4 regions of the Enterobacter cancerogenus genome follow, and region 2 is predicted to be linked to each of the others. Evidence: predicted binding sites of a transcription regulator. Region 2 holds the regulator's gene; each other region holds the start of a gene.
What was found. Region 2 encodes CRP, which controls carbon source genes, mostly activating them, when cyclic AMP is high. Its sites were predicted from a motif close to ATGTGANNNNNNTCACAT; they were not measured.

Region 1 (5,810 bases), 230 kb from region 2:
GCCAGCCCCATCCAGACCAGCTCTAACGTACCGCCGGTCAAAATACCGGTGTGGAGATCGCCCAGAATCAGGCCGACCAGCGGCCCAAGCACCACCGGGCGGTGCATGTGTGTTAACCCGTTAAACATATCCAGGCCTGCGATAAAGGCGAGAATGCCTAACGCAAATGCCTGCAACAGACTGATTTCCATTGTGAATCCCTCAGAGCAGTTTAAAGAGATCCAAAGCAGTTTCTGTTGGAACGCCCTGAACGAAGCATTCCACCCCGGCGGTTTTCAGGCCGTTGAACGCGGCGATATCGTTCGCGTCTACAGACACCGTTTTGGCAACTTGCTGTTTGCCATTGGCATAGTGCATATTTCCGACGTTGATACGGGTGATGGGCACGCCGCCTTCTACCAGCGTCAGAAAATCAGCGGGGGTTTTGCAAACCAGCAGAATTTTCTGGCGGTCGGCGGCGCGGTGAATGTTGTCGATCGTTTTTTGCAGCGACCAGAAGCGCACGGCAATGCCTTCTGCGAGCACCATTTCCATCAGGTTTTGCTGAACCGGATCCTCTGCAACCTCGTCATTAGCCACCAGCACCAGGTTTGCCCCCGCAAACCCAACCCACTGCACGCCTACCTGACCGTGGATCAGGCGTTCATCGATGCGGCATAAAACAATGTTTGGCATAGCGTGTTCCTCTTTTTTAATTATGCGTGTTGAGTCGTTACGCCTTCGCAGGCGGCATGGTACTGCTGGAGTATGTCCTGAATGTGGTCAATGATGAGGTCCCGTGGCGTCGACTTGAGAGCACCCTCGCGAACTTTGCTGTACTGCAACGGCAGATATTGGCTGATAAGCGGCAGGGGGATAGGTTCGTCTGCCAGATTACGCACCAGCCGCGCGAAGGCATCGTCAATCAGGCCGTCTGGCCAGTAGTAGCGCACGCGGTCGGAATAGCTGTAGCCACGTGCCAGACGCCGTGCGTTGCCATCGCCGTGGTAGTGGCTTTGCCAGTATTCCGGGCGGTCGAGCATGACGTTTTCCAGCACCTGACGCAGGCCAGAGCTGGCTTTGGCGGGTAATAACTCTTCTTCTATCGCGGCCAGAGAGAACAAGGCTTCACGCAGGGCAAAGGTGAGCGCCGGGCCGACTTTGAGGATCGCGAAGTGATCGTTCACTAATTGTCGCAGGGACTGCGGCGTCTGGTAATCGGTGGAGTGTGCCTCAAACACCAGGGTGTCGTAAGCCTCTACCATTTTACTGAGCGCGACGGCTTTTTGCGGCTGATAATCACACACCTGGGTGTGGTCGAATTCGACGCCGGGCTGCACCACCAGGCCAATGATGCGTGGCCAGATAGCATTTAATCCTTCCTTTTCGAACGCGTGACGGTGCGCCTCAAGCGTGGCGCGTGCTGCCTCGGGCGTGGTGACGTCCAGCTCGCTTAACGTTTCATGCGCACCCCCGGGCACCGGCACTTCCGTGCCGATGACATAGACCAGGTCAGCGGTGCCAAACCGCGCGCGGCAGGTCTCTTCGGCAATTTTTGCCAGACGCGCCGCGCGTTCGGCAACAATGGCATCGGTTAGCGGGACCGGATCGTCTTCGCAGGACATGCTGCAATCGAGGTGGATCTTTTTAAAACCGGCTGCGACATAGCACCTGATCAGATCGTCGGCATTGGCCATTGCCTGATCCGCAGGCAGGCTTTGCCAGCGGTTTGGCCCCAGATGGTCGCCGCCGAGGATCAGCTGTGACGACGGGAAGCCAAGAGACTCCGCCAATTGGCAGACAAACCCGTGAAAATCGGCGGGCGTCATGCCGGTATAACCGCCAAACTGATCCACCTGGTTCGAGGTGGCTTCGATCAGCAGCGGTGTCTGGTGCAATTGGGCGTATCGAATTGCGGCTTCAAGGACCAGCGGATGTGCGGAACAGACGGCATAAATCCCGTTTGCATTCCCCCGTTTATGTTGCTTCACCATTTCTGTCAGATGTTTCACTTTCCTCTCCATTTCGGATGGTGATGGTGTCAATCTTTCGTTTTGTTTCATTTGATACTGTATCATGGTGGTATAAAAATAAAACGAAAGATAATAGTTTTCCGATCTGTTTCACAAAAGAAACATAATGAAAGGTTTCAGCGCGAAAAGTGCTGACGCCACGGGGCCGTGGCGGGGTTGCATTTTCGTAAAAGAAAGGCGTTAATAGATAAAACGAAATGAAACGAAAGTTTATTGATTAAGGAGCTCGCATGAGCAGCACCGATTCCTCCGCAGAGAAGCGCATCACCGGGACCAGTGAAAGGCGAGAACACATTATTCAGCGGTTGCGGGCGCAGGGAAGCGTGCAGGTGAACGATCTCTCCTCTTTATACGGCGTGTCGACGGTGACCATCCGCAACGACCTGGCGTTTCTTGAGAAGCAGGGGATTGCGGTTCGCGCCTATGGCGGCGCACTGATTTGCGAAGGCACTGCCGCTGGGGTCGAGCCTTCCGTTGAGGACAAAAGCTCGCTGAACACGGCGGTGAAACGCAGCATCGCCCAGGCCGCGGCCGGACTGGTGAAGCCGGGGCATCGCATTATTCTGGACTCCGGTACCACCACCTTTGAAATAGCCCGCATGCTGCGCCAGCATACGGATGTGATTGCCATGACGAACGGTATGAACGTTGCGAATGCCCTGCTGGAAGCGGATGGGGTAGAACTGCTGATGACCGGTGGACACCTGCGACGCCAGTCGCAATCTTTCTATGGCGACCAGGCGGAACAGTCGTTGCAAAACTACCATTTCGACCTGCTGTTCCTGGGGGTTGATGCCATCGATCTCGATCGCGGCGTGAGCACGCACAACGAGGATGAGGCCCGCCTGAACCGCAAAATGTGCGAAGTGGCCGAGCGTATTATTGTCGTGACTGACTCAAGCAAGTTTAACCGCTCAAGCCTGCATAAAATCATCGATACGCAGCGAATTGATATGATTATCGTTGACGAAGGGATACCGGTTGAAAGCCTGGAGGGGCTGCGTAAGAGCGGGATTGAAGTGGTGCTGGTTTAAAGGGCTTTTCCCCCTCACCCTAACCCTCTCCCACAGGGAGAGGGAACCGTTCGGTGCGATTTTCACCCTCTCTCCTTTGGGGAGAGGGCAGGGTGAGGGGAATAATCACGTCACCGGCGCCGGGTTAAACACCGCCAGCTGATTGTGCAGTCCCCATTGGTCGGAGAAGGTTTTCTTACGTCCACTCGCCACATCCAGAATAAAGTGGAACAGCTTCCAGCCCACCTCCTCAATGCTCTCTTCCCCGGTCGCGATAGTGCCCGCGTTGATATCCATTAAGTCATACCAGCGGTTTGCCAGCTCGGTGCGGGTCGCCATTTTGATCACCGGTACTGCCATCAGGCCGTACGGCGTGCCGCGCCCGGTGGTGAAGACCTGTACCGTAATGCCTGACGCCACCTGCTGCGTGCCGCAGACAAAATCGCTGGCGGGGGTTGCCGCATAGATCAGGCCGCGTTTGGTCGGGCGCTGGCCCGGCGAAAGCACTTCGACAATCGCGCTCTGGCCCGATTTCGCAATCGAACCGAGGGCTTTTTCCACCACGTTTGCCAGGCCGCCTTTTTTATTGCCCGGCGAGGGGTTGGCGCTGCGATCGGTTTTGCCCATATCAAGATAGTTATCGTACCAGGCCATCTCTTCCAGCAGACGTTTGCCGACCTCTTCATTGACGGCGCGCGGCGTGAGCAAATGAATGGCATCGCGTACTTCGGTAACTTCGGAGAACATCACCGTCGCCCCGCAGCGCACTAACAAATCGGACGCATAGCCGACCGCCGGGTTAGCGGTCACGCCGGAGAACGCGTCGCTGCCGCCGCACTGGGTGCCCACTACCAGCTCGGAAGCCGGACAGGTTTCGCGCTGGCGCATGTTCAGTTTGTCGAGATGACGCTCTGCCACCTGAAGAATGTCGTCAACCATTGAGCGAAAGCCGACGTGGTGCTCGTCCTGCAGGCGCACGATGCTGGCGTCGTCGACCGCAATGGCTTTGACATCTTCGGTGCCCTGGAGCAGGCGCTCAGGCTGGAGTTTTTCACAGCCCAGACCAATCACCATAACCTCGCCGCCAAAGTTGGGGTTCAGGGCGATATTGTGAATAGTACGAATCGGGACCACGGCAGCGGGGGCGTTGATGGCTACGCCGCAGCCGTAGAGATGGTTCAGACCCACCACGCCGTCGACGTTGGGGTATTTCGGCAGCAGGTCGCGCTCAATGATCTTCACCACGTAATCCACCACGCCCGCCACGCAGTGCACGCTGGTGGTAATACCGAGCAGGTTTTTGGTGCCGACGCTGCCGTCCGCATTGCGGTAGCCTTCAAAGGTATAGCCTTCCAGCGGCGGCAGCGGCTCCGGTACGCGGGTCGCCAGCGGCAGGGTGTTCAGTGGCGGCGCGGTTGGCAGCTCAACCAGGGACTCCTCAATCCAGCTTCCCTGCGCAATGGCCCGCGCCGCGTAGCCAATCACTTCGCCGTAACGCACGATTTCACCGTGAGCGGGGATATCCACCAGTGCGACTTTATGCCCCTGAGGAATATGCTCAATTAATTCCAGCCCGTCCGGGAAACGCGTCCCCGCTTTTAAGCCGTTGTCGTTGACAATAATCGCCACGTTATCGGTATCGTGAACTTTAATATAGAACGCCGTCGGCGATGCTTGTCGAATTTCAATGTCGGCCATTGTTCAGTATTCTCCAGCAAAGTGTCTGATAATAAATGCAGCCAGATGTGTATTTATTTTCTTATTGTCGAAATAAAGACGCTGCTTTCTAAATAAAGAATGTCAGGACCTGGGATATAAAAATGTGATCAAGATCACCTCGTCAGGCGAGAGAACACGCCACCCGGCAGGTTATCGATGATTCTGTGCATCAGCGCCCAGTACGTTGTGCATATGCTCAAAACATTATTGAAAATTGCCGTAATAATTGAGCGTTAATCCAATGTGATGCCATTGGACGGTGGCTATACTGAATCACGATTTCATTGCGTCTGGTTAATTACCTGATATGAGCTGCTATCGATAAATAATCAGGAGAGACTCTTCCTAAAATTATAAATATAAAACTCCCGATGTGCCCGAGGAAATAAACATGATACTGGATACGACCGTAGAATCGAGAAAGGGTATGCCTACCCGCTATTTAATTCTGCTTATTATTTTTATCGTGACGGCCATTAACTACGCTGACCGTGCCACGCTGTCGATTGCCGGTACGGAAGTGGCGAAAGAGCTGCAGCTTAGCGCCGTCTCAATGGGATATATTTTCTCCGCATTCGGCTGGGCCTACCTGCTGATGCAAATCCCCGGCGGCTGGCTTCTCGATAAGTTTGGCTCCAAAAAGGTCTATACCTATAGCCTGTTTTTCTGGTCGCTGTTCACCTTCCTGCAGGGCTTTGTGGACGTTTTCCCCCTGGCCTGGGCGGGCGTGTCGATGTTTGTCATGCGTTTTATGCTCGGCTTCTCTGAAGCGCCGTCCTTCCCGGCGAACGCCCGTATTGTGGCGGCCTGGTTCCCGACCAAAGAGCGCGGGACGGCCTCCGCGTTGTTTAACGCCGCGCAGTATTTCTCGCTGGCGATCTTCTCTCCGCTGCTGGGCTGGCTGACCTTCGCCTGGGGCTGGGAACATGTGTTCACCGTGATGGGCGCGATCGGTTTTGTCCTGACGGGCATCTGGGTGAAGTTTATCCATAACCCGACCGACCATCCGCGGATGTCCGCGCAGGAGCTGAACTTCATTACTGAAGGCGGCGCCGTGGTGGATATG
Region 2 (5,810 bases):
CAGGTGCCGGGCACCTTTACGCCCTGGCAGCCGCTGCCGGAACCCACCGACGTGTTGTTTTATGAAGGGCTGCATGGCGGCGTGGTCACGCCACAGCACGACGTGGCGCGCCATGTTGACCTGCTGGTGGGCGTGGTGCCGATTGTTAACCTGGAGTGGATCCAGAAGCTGACGCGCGACATCAGCGAACGTGGTCATTCGCGCGAGGCGGTGATGGACTCGGTGGTGCGCTCGATGGAAGATTACATTAACTTCCTGACGCCGCAGTTCTCCCGCACCCATATCAACTTCCAGCGCGTGCCGACGGTAGACACCTCCAACCCGTTCGCCGCCAAAACCATTCCGTCGCTGGACGAGAGCTTTGTGGTCATCCATTTCCGCAATCTGGACGGGATTGACTACCCGTGGCTGCTGGCGATGCTGCAGGGGTCGTTTATTTCACATATCAATACGTTGGTGGTGCCGGGCGGAAAAATGGGGCTGGCGATGGAGTTAATCATGACGCCGCTGGTGCAGCGGTTGATGGAAGGCAAGCAGATCGCGTGAGTTGTTTTGCCCGGTGGCGCTGCGCTCCGGGCCTACGATCGTGCTTTTGTAGGGCGGGTCAGCGAAGCGCCACCCGCCAAAAGATTAGGCCTCAATCACTTCATACGAATGGGTAATATTCACCGCTTTCTCAAGCATTAACGCCACAGAGCAGTACTTCTCCGCAGACAGGTCAACCGCGCGCGACACCGCCGCGTCTTTCAGGTCTTTACCCGTGACAATAAAGTGCAGATTGATATGCGTGAACAGGCGTGGCGCCTCTTCGCGGCGTTCAGACGTGAGCTTCACTTCGCAATCGGTCACGTCGTGACGGCCTTTTTGCAGGATCGACACCACGTCGATAGCGCTGCATCCCCCCGCCGCCATCAGCACCATTTCCATAGGGCTTGGGGCTTTATCGCCGGAGTTACCGTCCATCAAAATTTGGTGGCCTGATGCAGACTCGCCCAGGAACGTCAGCCCTTCTACCCACTTTACACGCGCTTGCATATTCATTAACTCCAACGTTGCATTTTTGGTGACAGAGTACGCGCGCGTTACATTTCACGCAACGGAAGGCGACCTGCATCATGCTGAAGCGAGACACCAGGAGACACGCGTCAAAAGCTATGCTAAAACACTCAGGATGCTACAGTAATACATTGACGTTACACATGTATGCAGAGGACATCAAACTTTACTGGCTGCGAAACGTTACGACAGCCGACTTCCCAGGGTATGGGTAAGAATTCGATTGCAACCCCAGAGTCAGGATGCGATTTATGGCTCTGGTGACAGCTTATAACAGAGGATAACAGCGCATGGTGCTTGGCAAACCGCAAACAGACCCGACTCTCGAATGGTTCTTGTCTCATTGCCACATTCATAAGTACCCATCGAAGAGCACGCTGATTCACCAGGGTGAAAAAGCGGAAACGTTGTATTACATCGTCAAAGGCTCGGTGGCAGTGCTGATCAAAGATGAAGAAGGGAAAGAGATGATCCTTTCTTATCTGAACCAGGGCGATTTCATCGGTGAACTGGGCCTGTTTGAAGAGGGCCAGGAACGTAGCGCCTGGGTTCGTGCGAAAACCGCATGTGAAGTGGCTGAAATTTCTTACAAGAAGTTCCGTCAGCTGATTCAGGTAAACCCTGACATCCTGATGCGTCTCTCTTCCCAGATGGCTCGCCGTCTGCAGGTGACGTCTGAGAAAGTGGGCAACCTTGCCTTCCTCGACGTTACCGGCCGTATCGCGCAGACCCTGCTGAACCTGGCTAAACAGCCGGACGCGATGACCCACCCTGACGGCATGCAAATTAAAATTACCCGCCAGGAAATTGGTCAGATCGTTGGTTGCTCCCGTGAAACAGTGGGCCGTATCCTGAAAATGCTGGAAGACCAGAACCTGATCTCTGCCCACGGTAAAACCATCGTGGTCTACGGAACCCGTTAATTACGGTCAAACGGCGTGCCACCGCAAGGTGACACGCCGTTTTTGTCTCTACTCCCCATGTGGCGCAGGCTGATCTATCACCCGGAAGTTAACTACGCACTGCGGCAAACGCTGGTGTTGTGCCTTCCTGTGGCCGTGGGCCTGATCCTCGGTCATCTCCAGCAGGGTCTGCTGTTTTCCCTTGTGCCTGCCTGCTGCAACATTGCGGGCCTCGACACGCCGCATAAGCGCTTTTTCAAACGCCTGATCGTTGGCGGCTGCCTGTTTGCAGGCTGTAGCCTCGCGGTGCAGCTTCTGCTGGCCCGGGATATTCCGCTGCCGCTCATTCTGACCGTGCTGGCAATGACGCTCGGCGTGACTGCTGAAATCAGCTCGCTGCACGCCCGACTGCTGCCCGCCTCACTGATTGCCGCCATCTTTACGCTGAGCCTGGCGGGCAATATGCCGGTGTGGGAGCCGCTGCTAATCTACGCCCTCGGCACGCTGTGGTACGGCGTATTCAACTGGTTTTGGTTCTGGCTGTGGCGGGAACAGCCGCTGCGCGAATCCCTGAGCCTGCTCTACGTGCAGTTGGCGGAGTACTGCGAGGCCAAATACACCCTGCTGACCCAGCACACCGATCCGGAAAAATCACTGCCGCCGCTGCTGACGCGACAGCAAAAGGTGGTGGATCTGATTGGCCAGTGTTACCAGCAGCTGCATATGCTTGCCGCCAATAAAAACCATGATTACAAGCGGCTGCTGCGCATCTTCCAGGTGGGGCTGGATCTGCAGGAGCACATCTCGGTCAGCCTGCATCACCCGCAAGAGGTGCAAAAGCTGGTCGAGCGTAGCCATGCCGAAGCGGTGATCCGCTGGAACGCTCAGACGGTGTCCGCGCGCCTGCGGGTGCTGGCGGACGACATTCTTTATCACCGCTACCCCACGCGCTTTAACATGGATAAGCCCCTCGGCGCGCTGGAGAAGATTGCCCGCCAGCACCCGGATAACCCGGTCGGGCAGTTCGCCGCCTGGCACTTCAGCCGCATCGCGCGCGTCCTGCGCACCCAGCGTCCGCTCTACCCACGCGACCTGATGGCCGATAAACAAAAACGGCTCCCGCTGCTGCCCGCCCTTAAAAGCTACCTGTCGCTGAAATCCCCGGCGCTGCGTAACGCCGCGCGCATCAGCGTGATGCTGAGCATCGCCAGCCTGATGGGGATGGCGCTGCACCTGCCGAAGCCATACTGGATCTTAATGACCGTGCTGTTTGTTACCCAAAACGGCTACGGCGCCACGCGGGTGCGCATCCTGCACCGGGCGGGCGGCACGATTGCCGGGCTGGTCATTGCCGGGGTCACCCTGCACTTCCACGTGCCGGAGGGATATACGCTGGCGGGAATGCTGGCGATTACGCTGGTGAGCTACCTGATTATCCGCAAAAGCTACGGCTGGGCGATGGTTGGCTTTACGGTCACGGCGGTATATACCCTGCAGTTGCTCACGCTCAACGGCGAGCAGTTCATCATCGCCCGGCTGGTTGATACGCTGATTGGCTGCCTGATTGCGTTTGGCGGCATGGTCTGGCTGTGGCCGCAGTGGCAGAGCGGGCTGCTCAGGCAAAACGCCCACGACGCGCTGGAGGCAGACCAGGAGGCTATCAGGTTGATCCTCAGCGACGACCCGCAGCCCTCGCCGCTGGCCTATCAGCGCATGAAGGTCAACCAGGCGCACAACGCCCTGTTTAACTCGCTCAACCAGGCGATGCAGGAGCCAGGCTTTAACTCGCACTATCTGGCAGACATGAAACTGTGGGTGACGCACAGCCAGTTTATCGTCGAGCACATCAATGCGATGACGACCCTCGCGCGCGAGCACACGATGCTGACCCCGGATCTGGCGCAGCGCTATTTGCAGTCGTGCGAAATTGCGCTGCAGCGGTGCCAGCAGCGTCTGGAGTATGACTCACCGGGTGAGTCGGGGGATTCGAACATTCTCGAAGCGCCGGAAACATTAACCCACGGGCCGATGAGCACCCTGGAGCAGCATTTGCAGCGCGTGTTAGGGCATCTGAACACCATGCACACCATTTCGTCGGTGGCATGGCGTCAGCGACCGCATCATGGGATCTGGTTAACGCGCGTACTGAAACGCACGCCGTACTGATTATGTCGGGTGGCGCTACGCTTACCCGACCTACAAGACCTGAACACCGTACCTGCCATTTTGTCGGGTGGCGCTACGCTTACCCGACCTACAAGACCTGAACACCGTACCTGCCATTTTGTCGGGTGGCGCTACGCTTACCCGACCTACAAGATCTAAACACCGAGCCTGCCGTTTTGTCGGGTGGCGCTGCGCTTACCCGACCTACAAGACCTGAACACCGTGCATGCCGTTTTGTCGGGTGGCGCTACGCTTACCCGACCTACAAGACCTGAACGCCGTGCATGCCGTTTTGTCGGGTGGCGCTACGCTTACCCGACCTACAAGACCTGAACACCGTGCCTGCCATTTTGTCGGGTGGCGCTGCGCTTACCCGACCTACGGTTTTGTAGGCCCGTGCAAGCGCAGCGCCGCCGGGCAATGAGGTTATCCCCGGACTATTTTACCGACCGCCGCGGCAAACCGGGTTAACCCGTCTTCAATATCCTTATCTTCCACCACCAGCGACGGCGCAAAGCGCATCACGTCCGGCCCGGCGTTGAGCACCATTACCCCTTCGTGCGCGGCGGCGTGCAGGAAATCACGGGCGCGGCCTTTGTATTGCGGCTTCAGCTCGGCGCCAATCAACAGCCCCATCCCGCGGATCTCGCTGAAGACATCAAACTGTTCGTCAATCTGCTGAAGGTGCTTCACAAACTGCTCGCGTTTCGCGTTCACGCCGTTGAGAACCGTCGGCGTGTTGATGATATCGAACGCCGCACCGGCAATCGCGCAGGCCAGCGGGTTGCCGCCGTAGGTGGAACCGTGGGAGCCGACGTGGAACGCGGAAGCGATATCCTGGGTGGTCAGCACCGCACTGATCGGGAAGCCGCCGCCGAGCGCCTTGGCGCTGGTCAGGATATCCGGCGTGACGCCGTAGTGCATGTAGGCAAACAGATCCCCGGTGCGTCCCATGCCGCATTGCACCTCATCAAACACCAGCAGCGCCTTGTGCTCGTCGCACAGCGCGCGCAGCCCTTTCAGAAATTCCGGCGTGGCCGCCGTCACGCCGCCTTCGCCCTGAATCGGTTCCACCACCACCGCGCAGGTGTGGTCGTCCATCACCGCCTTCACCGCATGCAGATCGTTGAACGGCACGTGGATAATATCGGCAGGTTTCGGGCCGAAGCCGTCGGAATACTTCGGCTGGCCGCCAACGGACACGGTAAACAGCGAGCGACCGTGAAAGGCGTTATGGAAGGCGATGATTTTGGTTTTATACGGGCTGTGGCGCGTTGACGCATAATAGCGCGCCAGCTTGAACGCGGTTTCGTTGGCTTCAGTGCCGGAGTTCATGAACAGCACGCGCTCGGCAAAGGTAGCGTCGATGATCTTGCGCCCCAGGCGCAGCGCAGGCTCGTTGGTGAAGACGTTGCTGGTGTGCCACAGGGTTTCGCCCTGAGTTTTCAGGGCGTCTACCAGCGCAGGATGGCAATGGCCCAGCGCCGTCACCGCAATCCCGCCCGCGAAATCCACATACTCTTTGCCCTGCTGATCCCACACGCGGCTGCCTTTCCCTTTTACCGGGATAAACTCGGCCGGTGCATAAACCGGCAGGATCACTTCGTCGAATGTTGCGCGGGTAATTGCGGATTGTTCAGTTGCCATGTCATGCCCATCCATTTTATGTCACAGTGATTGTGAAAA
Region 3 (5,810 bases), 2.3 Mb from region 2:
GCGGGGGCGCGACGGGCGTTGAGCTGTCTGCTGAACTGCACAACGCGGTGAAACAACTGCACAGCTACGGCTACAAAGGCCTGACGAACGATGCGCTGAACGTGACGCTGGTTGAGGCGGGCGAACGCATTTTGCCGGCGCTGCCGCCGCGCATTTCCGGCGCAGCGCACAGCGAGCTGACCAAACTCGGCGTACGCGTGCTGACGCAAACCATGGTCACCAGCGCCGATGCGGGTGGTCTGCACACCAAAGACGGCGAGTACATCGAAGCGGATCTGATGGTCTGGGCGGCAGGGATTAAAGCGCCTGATTTCATGAAAGATATCGGCGGGCTGGAAACGAACCGTATTAATCAGCTGGTGACGGAGCCTACGCTGCAAACCACGCGCGATCCGGACATTTACGCCATCGGCGACTGTGCCTCCTGCGCGCGCCCGGAAGGCGGGTTCGTTCCTCCGCGTGCTCAGGCCGCGCACCAGATGGCAAGCCTGGTGCTGCACAACATCCTGGCGCAGCGTAAAGGCAAACCGATGAAGGCGTATGTCTACAAAGACCACGGCTCTCTGGTGTCGCTCTCTAACTTCTCGACCGTCGGCAGTCTGATGGGTAACCTGATGCGTGGCTCGATGATGGTAGAAGGGCGCATTGCGCGCTTTGTGTATATCTCACTCTACCGTATGCACCAGATTGCGCTGCACGGCTACTTCAAAACCGGCCTGATGATGCTGGTTGGACGCATCAACCGGGTTATTCGCCCGCGTCTGAAGCTGCACTAATCGTATTATCCCTCCGGGTCCTCCGGAGGGATTTTTTAGCATATCATGCTGTCCAGTGCCCTTCAAGCGCTTAAGAGTTCTCCTAAATCCGATATATCCCTCCTGCACACCGCGTTTTTACGCCTTTGTCTTATTGGCGAGCCCAGCCATTGATTGCAAAATTGTTACCAATAGCAACAAAGGAGGATGTCCCGTGAATAAATCAATGTTGGCGGGTATAGGGATTGGCGTAGCGGCTGCGTTAGGTGTGGCTGCGGTTGCCAGTCTCAACGTGTTTGAACGTGGCCCGCAGTATGCGCAAGTGGTTTCCGCAATGCCCATTAAAGAGACGGTCAAAACGCCCCGTCAGGAGTGCCGCAACGTTGCGGTTACCCACCGTCGTCCCGTACAGGATGAAAACCGTATTGCCGGTTCTGTTCTCGGCGCGGTTGCAGGCGGCGTAATTGGCCATCAGTTTGGTGGCGGTCGCGGTAAAGACGTGGCTACCGTTGTCGGCGCGTTGGGCGGTGGCTATGCAGGGAATCAGGTGCAGGGTGCGATGCAGGATAACGACACCTACACCACAACCCAGCAGCGCTGTAAAACCGTCTATGACAAATCCGAGAAAATGCTGGGTTACGATGTCACCTACAAAATCGGCGACCAGCAGGGCAAAATCCGCATGGATAAAGACCCCGGCACCCAGATCCCGCTGGACGGAAATGGTCAGCTGATCCTGAACAACAAAGCGTAAAAAAGATCTTCTCTGAACTTAGCTCCTCACGCTCTCAGGCTGAGGAGCTTTTTTTTGGCACGATATTCATTAAGCCATCTGCCACAACACCCGCACGGCAGGCATGTTCATACCCGGGGTCGGTTGCCCGGTAGCATCCCTGAACTCGTTGACGACGTGGGAAAGAAGAAAACAGAAAGGGCGGAGAACCGCCCTTAAGATTACAGCTTGAGAAGTTCAGGCCACAGGCGCAGCGTGGTCTGGGTGATGCTTTGCAGTTTTTCCAGGCCAGCGCCTTCGCGGGCGCTGATCGACATGCCCTGCAGAATGCAGCTTAAGTATTGCGCCAGCGCCTGTGGGCGGCAATGCGCGGGGATCTCGCCGCGCTGCTGGCGCTGGGCAAGGAACGTGCTCAGCGTCTCCTCCTGCATCGCATGGCGCGATTTCACCGTGTTGGCGATCTCTGTAGACGAGGCCGCGAGGGTGGCAGAGGTGTTGATCATAAAACACCCGGCAGGGGTCTCTTTGCTGGTGAAGCAGGTGGCGATGGCGGTGAAGTAGTCCCGCAGCGCCTGCTCAACGGATTTTTCTTCACAGAACAGCTGCGCTTCGTACTTCGCCGCAAAACGGGAGATGTATCGATCCAGAACCGCCCGGAACAGCCCCTCTTTATTCGTAAACTCCGCGTACAGCGTCGGCGCTTTGGCTCCGGTAGCTTCCACCAGGTCCGAAAGCGACGTTGCCTCGTACCCGTGCTGCCAGAAGAGCGTCATGGCCTTATCCAGCGCCGCATCCCTGTCGAACACTTTTGGTCGGCCACGGCTTTTCTTCGCACAACTCGTGACATCGGTTGTCATTGCCGTTGGTCCTCTGTTGGTTTGTTGAATGACCATTATAAAAATAAACCACAGCCGGGACCAGCGCTGTTTGCTTAAAAATAAATTAATCCTATCGATATGAATAATAACGGAATTTAAATTTATTTAATGGTCGTTATAAAAATGGGTTGACGTGTGACCTGGATCACATCTATCATTTACCTATCGATCGTTAAGTAAATAACTTACGACATCAATTCATCTGCCTAAAGGTATAAAAACATGAAAAACGTTAAAACCCTCATCGCTGCCGCTGTTCTGAGTTCACTCTCTTTCGCAAGCTTCGCCGCTGTTGAAGTGCAATCCACCCCTGCTGACCAGCAGAAAGTGGGCACCATCTCCGCGAATGCCGGGACTAACCTGGGTTCACTGGAAGATCAGCTGGCGCAGAAAGCGGATGAAATGGGTGCAAAATCTTTCCGCATCACCTCAGTGACCGGTCCTAACACCCTCCACGGTACTGCGGTCATCTACAAATAAGCCTGGCTAAACCCTCATTTATGCCACTGCTATAAAAAACGCCCTGCATATGCAGGGCGTTTTTCGTTGGGTCTTACATCGACTGTTGCGCAATATTGTGGTGCCGCGTGACGTCAGTCGGCATGCCTGAACGTACCTCCATGGCTCTCCCCATCACGGCCTCATCGGTGCTGGCATTCGTTTTAAAACTTACCATCGCAGCATTCAGATTGATGGGCAGGGTTTGCGGATCGTCACCTATATTTTTCGATAACGGCTGATGGATTTCGACCAGCCGCACGCCGCCAGGCTCCTCAGAAACCTTAATCGGCGTATTAATGATATTCACTTTGGTGCCCGGCGTGATCTCGCTATAAAGCGTCTTGATGTCGTCATCGCGAAGGCGAATACAGCCGGAGCTGACGCGCATCCCAATACCGAAATCCGCATTGGTTCCATGCAACAGATAGACACCGCCGTAGGCGGCGAGGCGGATCGCGTGATGTCCCATGGGGTTATCGGGCCCTGCTGGCACAACCGCCGGAAGCTCGATACCCTGCGCTTTGTAGCGGGCGCGAATATTGGCCGTTGGCGTCCACGTCGGATTTGCCCGTTTATCGGAGACGGTGGTCACCATCGTTGGGGTGAGCGTGTCGCCGCCCAACTGCCCAATGCCGATAGGATAGACGGTCACTTCGTTTTTACCCGGTGGATAATAGTAAAGCCGAAGCTCAGCAAGGTTGATCACGATCCCCTCGCGCGGCGCATCCGGCAGCAGTGTCTGGAGCGGGATCGTCAGCACGCTGCCGGCACGAGGCACATAAGGATCTACGCCGGGGTTGGCCTGAAGCAGCGCCAGGAACCCAACGTTATATTTTTTAGCAATCGCCTCAAGCGAACCGCCGTTATTTTCCACGACGTGAAAACGATTTTCCCCGATAAGTTTGCTGCCAGGGGGCGGGAGAGGCCAGGTGTTTGCCCGGGCGGGTAACGCAATGGCTACAGTTGCGATCAGCGCAGACAACGTAATCCAGCGGATAAGACGCGAAGAGATCATCATCACCATAATCCATATAAATGATAAGGTTATTATTTTATAAGCTGTGAATCATAATTATGGTCAATGGGTGTGTCGGGAAGATCGGGCGAAGTGCAAAGAGTTTGTAAATTGTCGCTCCCGGCAGCGTTGCGCTACCGGGAGCCTGTGGTGCCGGTCAGGCGATGGCGTTCTCTTCAAGCTGACGCATGAAGTTACGGACCCACTCCATGCGGTTCTTACGCTCGGCCAGCTCCTGCGTAAAGCGCAGACGCGTCGGGCCATCCAGACGGAAGTGCTGAGGCTGTTTTTGCAGCAGGCCGATCAGCCACATCGGATCGACATGGTTTTTCTCGGCAAACTCAATCATCCCGCCTTTCTCATTGCCCTCCAGCTTGCGAATGCCCAGCTTTTGCGCCTGCTGACGCAGACGGGCGATGTCCAGCAGGTTGCGCGCGGCGTCCGGCAGCAGGCCAAAGCGGTCGATCAGCTCGACTTTGATCTCTTCCAGCTCGCCTTCATTTTTCGCGCTGGCAATACGCTTGTAGAACGACAGGCGGGTATTCACGTCCGGAATAAAATCATCCGGCAGCAGGGACGGCATCCGCAGCTCGACTTCGGTTTGCTGGCTGGTTAAATCTTCCAACGACGGTTCCCGACCAGCCTTCAGCGCATCGACGGCGTTTTCCAGCAGCTCCATATACAGCGAGAAGCCGATGGTTTCCATCGATCCGCTCTGATCTTCGCCCAGCAGTTCACCCGCCCCGCGGATCTCTAGGTCGTGCGTTGCCAGCGCGAACCCGGCGCCGAGATCTTCCAGCGAGGCGATGGCTTCCAGACGCTTTTGCGCATCGGTGGTCATCGCCTTCGGATGCGGCGTCAGCAGCCATGCGTAGGCCTGATGGTGCGAACGGCCTACGCGGCCACGTAACTGGTGAAGCTGCGCCAGGCCAAAGTGATCCGCCCGTTCAATGATGATGGTATTGGCGGTAGGAATGTCGATGCCGGTTTCAATAATGGTGGTACAGACCAGCACGTTAAAGCGCTGGTGGTGGAAATCGTTCATCACGCGTTCCAGCTCGCGCTCGCGCATCTGCCCGTGGCCGATGGCAATACGCGCCTCCGGCACCAGCTCCGCCAGCCTGTCGGCGGCTTTCTGAATATTTTCCACGTCGTTGTAGAGGTAATACACCTGGCCGCCGCGCAACACTTCGCGCAGGATCGCCTCGCGGACCACCAGATTATCGTACTCCCGCACGAAGGTTTTCACCGCCAGACGGCGCGCCGGAGGGGTGGCGATAATCGACAGATCGCGCATGCCGCTCATCGCCATATTCAGCGTACGCGGGATCGGCGTTGCGGTCAGGGTCAGAATATCGACGTCCGCGCGCATCGCTTTGATCCGCTCTTTGTGACGCACCCCGAAGCGGTGTTCTTCGTCGACGATCAGCAGGCCCAAATCTTTCCACTTCACGTCGCTTTGCAGCAGCTTGTGCGTGCCGATCAGAATGTCGATCTTGCCTTCGCTTGCCTGCTCCAGAATGCTCGTCTGCTCTTTGGCACTGCGAAAACGCGACAGCATTTCGATACGCACCGGCCAGTTGGCAAAGCGGTCGCGGAAGTTGTCGAAGTGCTGCTGGGCCAGAAGGGTGGTAGGGACCAGCACCGCCACCTGCTTGTTGTTCTCCACGGCGAGGAAGGCTGCGCGCATCGCCACTTCGGTTTTGCCGAAGCCCACGTCGCCGCAGACCAGCCGGTCCATCGCCAGCGGCTGGCACATATCGCTCAGCACGGCGTTAATGGCCTGCGCCTGATCCGGCGTGGTTTCGAACGGGAAACTGTCACAGAACAGCTGATACTGCTCTTTGTCATGCTTAAAGGCATAGCCCTTTTTGGCCGCACGCTGGGCGTAGATATCCAGCAGTTCAGCCGCCACGTCGCGAACTTTT
Region 4 (5,810 bases), 1.2 Mb from region 2:
TGTCCGCCCCAGCTTTCCTGGGTCAGATCGTTAAAGTTTACCCGCGGGTCCTGCAGGCGTTTAGTGGTGAGATCGTCATTGTGGTTGCGGTTAACGATATTGCCTTCGATCCGCGCGTCCGGTATGCCGGTCCATCGCGCCAGGTCCTGGTTGAAGGTCAGCGCAAACTGATCGATATAGGCCACATGGGTATCATGGTTGTAGCCACCCCCGCCGTTCGAGGCAATTTCATTCAGATAACCGAGATTATAGGTAAACCCGTTATCGTTAAGGATCTTTCGTATTCCGAGCATGTCACCGAGAATCGGATCCGGTGGAGCCTCGAAGCCTAATACGGTTCCGTTCCATTCCTGCGCCATCGACAACGAGGAAAACGTCAATATGGCGAGCGCGCACAACTTACAGGGAATAATTTTATATTCCATCATAACCACCTGTGAAAGAGTATTAGTGCGTAACCGGTCGCAGGAAATTTTTTAATTTCCTGTCGCGATCTGTTTATTAATTTCTTTGAATAGTGTTAAGCCAGGTTTTTCTCCTGCGTAAATGACAGGCAAAAAAAAACCTAAGCGTTCCACAGCGGCGTATGCTGCGGAACGCTTAGGTTTTGCCTGTTAACCAGTAACAATCCTGCGTTGAAAACAGTGGCACCTTAACACCGTCGCGCCACGTTGAAAACCTTCGATGTTTTCTTATTTAAAAAATTGTGAGCAAATTAACGCTTATTATTTTGACTGAATTACCCGCGCGATATCCGCCGACGTTTGCAGCGTACGGATCTCCTGAAATAATCCCAGTGCCTCGTCGTATTCTTTACGCAAATAGCTAAGCCACTGTTTAATGCGTGCGACGTGATATAAACCGGTGTCACCCTGCTTTTCCAGGCGGCTGTATTTTTGCAGCAGCGCCACGACGTCGGCCCAGGGCATCCGCGGCGCGTTATATTTCACCACCCGGCTAAGGTTCGGCACGTTCAGCGCTCCACGGCCAATCATCACCGCGTCACAGCCCGTCGCTTTCAGGCAGGCCTGGGCGCTCTCGTAATCCCAGATTTCACCGTTAGCGATAACCGGTATGGTGAGCCGCTGGCGGATCTCACCGATGGCCTGCCAGTTGATGCGCTCCGCTTTGTAGCCATCCTCTTTGGTACGGCCATGCACCACCAGCTCGGTTGCCCCGGCCTGCTGTACCGCATCGGCGATTTCAAACTGGCGCGCGCCGCTGTCCCAGCCCAGGCGCACTTTAACCGTTACCGGCAGATGCGACGGCACGGCTTCACGCATGGCTTTTGCGCCGCGATAGATAAGCTCAGGATCTTTTAACAGCGTCGCCCCACCGCCGCTGCCGTTGACCATTTTCGACGGGCAGCCACAGTTGAGATCGACGCCGTAAGAGCCGAGCTCTACGGCACGGGCGGCGTTTTCTGCCAGCCATTCGGGATACTGGCCCAACAGCTGGATGCGCACCAGCGTACCGGAGGAGGTCCGGCTCTGGTTGTGCAGCTCAGGGCAGAGTCGGTGAAAAGATTTTACCGGCAACAGCATATCGACCACGCGTAAAAACTCCGTCACGCAGAGATCGTAATCGTTCACCTCGGTCAGAAGTTCGCGCACGAGAGAATCGAGCACGCCTTCCATTGGGGCCAGTAAAACACGCATGCAGAGTACCTGTGAAAAAAGACGCGCTATGGTATCTGCTCGCAGGGTCAGTGGGAAGCCCGGAGGTTAATCCGGGATCGTTTCTTCAGGACGCAGGGTGAGCACCTCAAATCCGTCTGCGGTAACCGCAATGGTATGCTCCCACTGCGCCGACAATTTTTTATCGCGCGTCACCACCGTCCAGCCATCTTTTTTAGTCTTGATGCGGCTGTCGCCCTGGTTGACCATCGGCTCGATAGTAAACACCATCCCCTCTTTCAGCATCGCACCTTCGCCCGGTTTGCCGTAATGCAGCACCTGCGGCTCCTCGTGCATCTCTTTGCCGATACCGTGGCCGCAGTACTCACGCACCACGCTGTAGCCGTTGCTTTCAACGTGCGACTGAATAGCGTGGCCGATATCCCCGAGCGTCGCGCCGGGCTTCACCGCCTTGATCCCTTTCCACATCGCTTCGTAGGTTTTTTTCACCAGCCGACGCGCCAGCGGTGAAACATCGCCAATCAGATACATTTTGCTGGAATCGGCAATCAGGCCCTCTTTTTCAAGGGTGATATCAACGTTCACAATTGAACCGGACTTCAGATGTTCAGACTCTTTAGGAATGCCGTGGCAGACCACCTCGTTGACGGAGGTGTTAAGCACATAAGGAAAATCATACTGCCCCTTACTGGCCGGGCGAGCCTGAAGCGTATCGACGATAAACGCCTCAACACGGTTGTTTATCGCCATGGTGGTCACGCCGGGCGCGATAAATCCGTCTAACATGGTAAAGACGGAGGCTAACAGTTCCCCGGCGTGGCGCTGTCTGACGAGCTCATCGGCGGTTTTAATGATGATTGACGGCATAGATCGTCTCCTGTGCAGCCTGTTAATCGTTTGATTCATAAATGAAACTAATACTGGCATGCAAACGGGCTGCTGTCCATTTGGTGAAATGCCCAACGTTCCCTTTCGGAATGTCTGGTATTCTCAAATTTCATGATGTGATCCGTGGCACACTTCTGGGTTTAATTGTATGATGAATGCGTTTCTTCAAGGACTTTTACCATGAGCAAATCATTGAATACTGTCTGGCAATATCTGCGCGCATTCGTCCTGATTTACGCCTGTCTCTATGCCGGGATCTTTATCGCCTCGCTGCTGCCCATCACGATCCCCGGCAGCATTATCGGCATGCTGATCCTGTTTGTGCTGCTGGCGCTGCAGGTGCTACCCGCAAAGTGGGTCAACCCCGGTTGCTTCGTACTTATCCGCTATATGGCGCTGCTGTTCGTGCCTATCGGCGTGGGGGTGATGCAGTATTTCGATTTGCTCAAAGCGCAGTTCGGCCCGATTGTGGTCTCCTGCGCGGTCAGTACGCTGGTGGTATTGCTGGTGGTGAGCTGGAGTTCGCATCTGGTACACGGCGAACGTAAAGTGGTCGGGCAAAAAGGAACCAAACAATGATAGCCAATATCTGGTGGTCGCTGCCGTTAACCCTGGTGGTCTTCTTCGCCGCGCGTAAACTGGCCGCACGTTTTAAGATGCCGCTGCTTAACCCGCTGCTGGTGGCGATGGTGGTGATTATTCCTTTCCTGATGCTCACCGGCATTCCTTACGAACGCTACTTTGCCGGGAGCAAAATATTAAACGATTTGCTGCAGCCTGCCGTCGTGGCGCTGGCGTTTCCTTTATATGAACAGCTGCACCAAATCCGCGCCCGCTGGAAATCCATCATTACCATCTGTTTTTTGGGCAGCCTGGTGGCGATGATCACCGGCACATCGGTAGCGCTGCTGATGGGCGCATCGCCCGAGATTGCCGCCTCCATTATGCCTAAATCCGTCACCACGCCGATTGCCATGGCAGTGGGCGGCAGCATCGGTGGGATCCCGGCCATCAGCGCCATGTGCGTGATCTTCGTGGGTATCCTGGGGGCGGTGTTTGGCCACACCCTGCTTAATGTGATGAAAATTCATACTAAAGCCGCGCGGGGTCTGGCGATGGGTACCGCCTCACACGCGCTGGGTACCGCGCGCTGTGCCGAAATGGATTATCAGGAGGGCGCATTCAGCTCCCTGGCGCTGGTCATCTGCGGGATCATGACCTCGCTGATTGCCCCGTTCCTCTTCCCGGTGATCCTGGCCGTGGTGGGCTAAAATTTTGCGATGCGTCGCGCAAATTTCATTTTGATTTCATAAGTTGCATACATTATGAGAAGTGGATCACATATTAAGGCCCATCGGCTCCGTACACTACCGATCCATTAACCTTGATGAGGCAACGCCATGCACCCACGTTTTCAAACAGCTTTCGCCCAGCTTGCAGAGAATTTGCAATCAGCCCTGGCCCCGGTTCTGGCGGATACGCATTTCCCCGCCCTGCTGACGGCGGAGCAGGTCACGACGCTTAAACAAGCCACGGGACTGGACGAAGACGAACTGGCTTTTGCACTGCTGCCACTGGCTGCCGCCTGCGCCCGCGCCGATCTCTCCCACTTCAACGTTGGCGCCATCGCGCGCGGCGTCAGCGGCGTCTGGTACTTCGGCGGGAACATGGAGTTCCTCGGGGCCACCATGCAGCAAACCGTTCACGCTGAACAGAGCGCCATCAGCCACGCCTGGCTGCGCGGTGAAAAGGGCCTGCGCGCGATCACCGTTAACTACACCCCCTGCGGCCACTGCCGCCAGTTTATGAACGAGCTGAACAGCGGACTTGAGCTGCGCATCAATCTGCCGGGCCGTGAGCCGCATACGCTGGGCGATTACCTGCCAGATGCGTTTGGCCCGAAAGATCTGGAGATCAAAACGCTGCTGATGGACGCGCAGAACCACGGTTTCGCCCTCTCCGGTGATGAGCTGAGCGAAGCGGCGATTGCCGCTGCTAACATGAGCCACACCCCTTACAGCACATCGCCAAGCGGCGTGGCGCTTCAGTGTCGTGACGGGCGCATCTTCACCGGCAGCTACGCAGAGAACGCCGCGTTTAACCCGACGCTGCCCCCGTTGCAGGGCGCGCTCAACCTCCTGAGTCTCAACGGCTATGACTACCCGGACATCCAGCGCGCGATCCTCGCAGAAAAAGCCGATGCACCGCTGGTCCAGTGGGATGCTACCGCCGCCACCCTGAAGGCGCTCGGCTGCTCGACAATCGACCGCGTACTGTTGGCGTAATGTTGACGGCGGGCAGAAATGCCCGCCCGTTTGCTGAAAAACCCCTCAGTTGATTCACCGATTCTTGCGCTAACCAGGCGGGTAAAGTAGCCTGAGTTAAATTTCACCTTCGGTACGAGCCATCTTCATGTTAAAGCGCGTTTTTTACAGCCTGTCTGTCCTGGTCGGCATACTGCTGTTGGTCGTGCTTGGCCTTGACCGCTGGATGAGCTGGAAAACCGCCCCCTACATCTTTGACGATTTGCAGGATCTCCCGTATCGCCAGGTCGGCGTGGTGCTCGGCACAGCCAAGTACTATCGCACCGGGGTTATTAACCAGTATTACCGTTACCGTATTCAGGGTGCGCTGAACGCCTATAACAGCGGCAAGGTGAACTACCTGCTGCTGAGCGGGGATAACGCCCAGCAAAGCTATAACGAACCGGTGACGATGCGTAAGGATCTGATTGCCGGCGGCGTTGACCCGGCGGATATCGTGCTCGATTATGCCGGCTTCCGCACGCTGGACTCCATTGTGCGCACCCGCAAAGTCTTCGACACCAACGACTTCATCATCATCACCCAGCGCTTCCACTGCGAGCGTGCGCTGTTTATCGCGTTGCATATGGGTATTCAGGCCCAGTGCTACGCGGTACCGTCGCCAAAAGATATGCTCAGCGTGCGCGTGCGTGAGTTTGGCGCTCGCTTCGGTGCTCTGGCTGACCTCTACATCTTTAAACGCGAACCGCGCTTTTTAGGCCCGCTGGTGCCCATCCCAACGATGCATGAAGTGCCGGAAGATGCGCAGGGTTACCCGGCAGTACGGCCGGAACAGCTGCTGGAGTTGCAGAAGAAACGCTAAACCCCGTCGGGTGGCGGCTTCGCCTTACCCGACCTGCCATCGCGATTTTGTAGGCCCGGTAAAAAAAAGCCCGCTACAAGAGCGGGCTTTTTCACATCACTTCTCTTATTTCTTACGCGCGTATTTCAGGGAGTCCAGCGCTACCGCGAAGATGATAAT

Region 1: the regulator CRP is predicted to act here: its motif matches at 4,846-4,863, upstream of garD (galactarate dehydratase).
Region 3: the regulator CRP is predicted to act here: its motif matches at 2,500-2,517, upstream of bhsA (multiple stress resistance protein BhsA).
Region 4: the regulator CRP is predicted to act here: its motif matches at 2,640-2,657, upstream of I6L58_RS20620 (CidA/LrgA family protein).

The regions. Positions count from the first base shown of each region.
Region 1 covers NZ_CP077290.1:3,340,442-3,346,251, forward strand. The annotation lists gene agaW (PTS N-acetylgalactosamine transporter subunit IIC) at 1-191, opposite strand, end outside; gene agaV (PTS N-acetylgalactosamine transporter subunit IIB) at 202-675, opposite strand; gene kbaZ (tagatose-bisphosphate aldolase subunit KbaZ) at 696-2,003, opposite strand; gene I6L58_RS15840 (DeoR family transcriptional regulator) at 2,243-3,046, shown strand; gene garD (galactarate dehydratase) at 3,152-4,723, opposite strand; gene I6L58_RS15850 (MFS transporter) at 5,136-5,810, shown strand, end outside.
Region 2 covers NZ_CP077290.1:3,111,422-3,117,231, reverse strand. The annotation lists gene I6L58_RS14625 (phosphoribulokinase) at 1-546, shown strand, start outside; gene I6L58_RS14620 (OsmC family protein) at 631-1,035, opposite strand; gene crp (cAMP-activated global transcriptional regulator CRP) at 1,347-1,979, shown strand; gene I6L58_RS14610 (YccS/YhfK family putative transporter) at 2,037-4,124, shown strand; gene argD (bifunctional acetylornithine/succinyldiaminopimelate transaminase) at 4,551-5,771, opposite strand.
Region 3 covers NZ_CP077290.1:807,938-813,747, reverse strand. The annotation lists gene I6L58_RS03810 (NAD(P)/FAD-dependent oxidoreductase) at 1-776, shown strand, start outside; gene I6L58_RS03805 (glycine zipper 2TM domain-containing protein) at 970-1,509, shown strand; gene comR (TetR family copper-responsive transcriptional repressor ComR) at 1,710-2,345, opposite strand; gene bhsA (multiple stress resistance protein BhsA) at 2,589-2,846, shown strand; gene ldtC (L,D-transpeptidase LdtC) at 2,920-3,885, opposite strand; gene mfd (transcription-repair coupling factor) at 4,040-5,810, opposite strand, start outside.
Region 4 covers NZ_CP077290.1:4,356,700-4,362,509, reverse strand. The annotation lists gene I6L58_RS20635 (carbohydrate porin) at 1-359, opposite strand, end outside; gene dusC (tRNA dihydrouridine(16) synthase DusC) at 726-1,658, opposite strand; gene map (type I methionyl aminopeptidase) at 1,725-2,504, opposite strand; gene I6L58_RS20620 (CidA/LrgA family protein) at 2,706-3,104, shown strand; gene I6L58_RS20615 (CidB/LrgB family autolysis modulator) at 3,101-3,796, shown strand; gene cdd (cytidine deaminase) at 3,926-4,810, shown strand; gene sanA (outer membrane permeability protein SanA) at 4,938-5,651, shown strand; gene mglC (galactose/methyl galactoside ABC transporter permease MglC) at 5,757-5,810, opposite strand, start outside.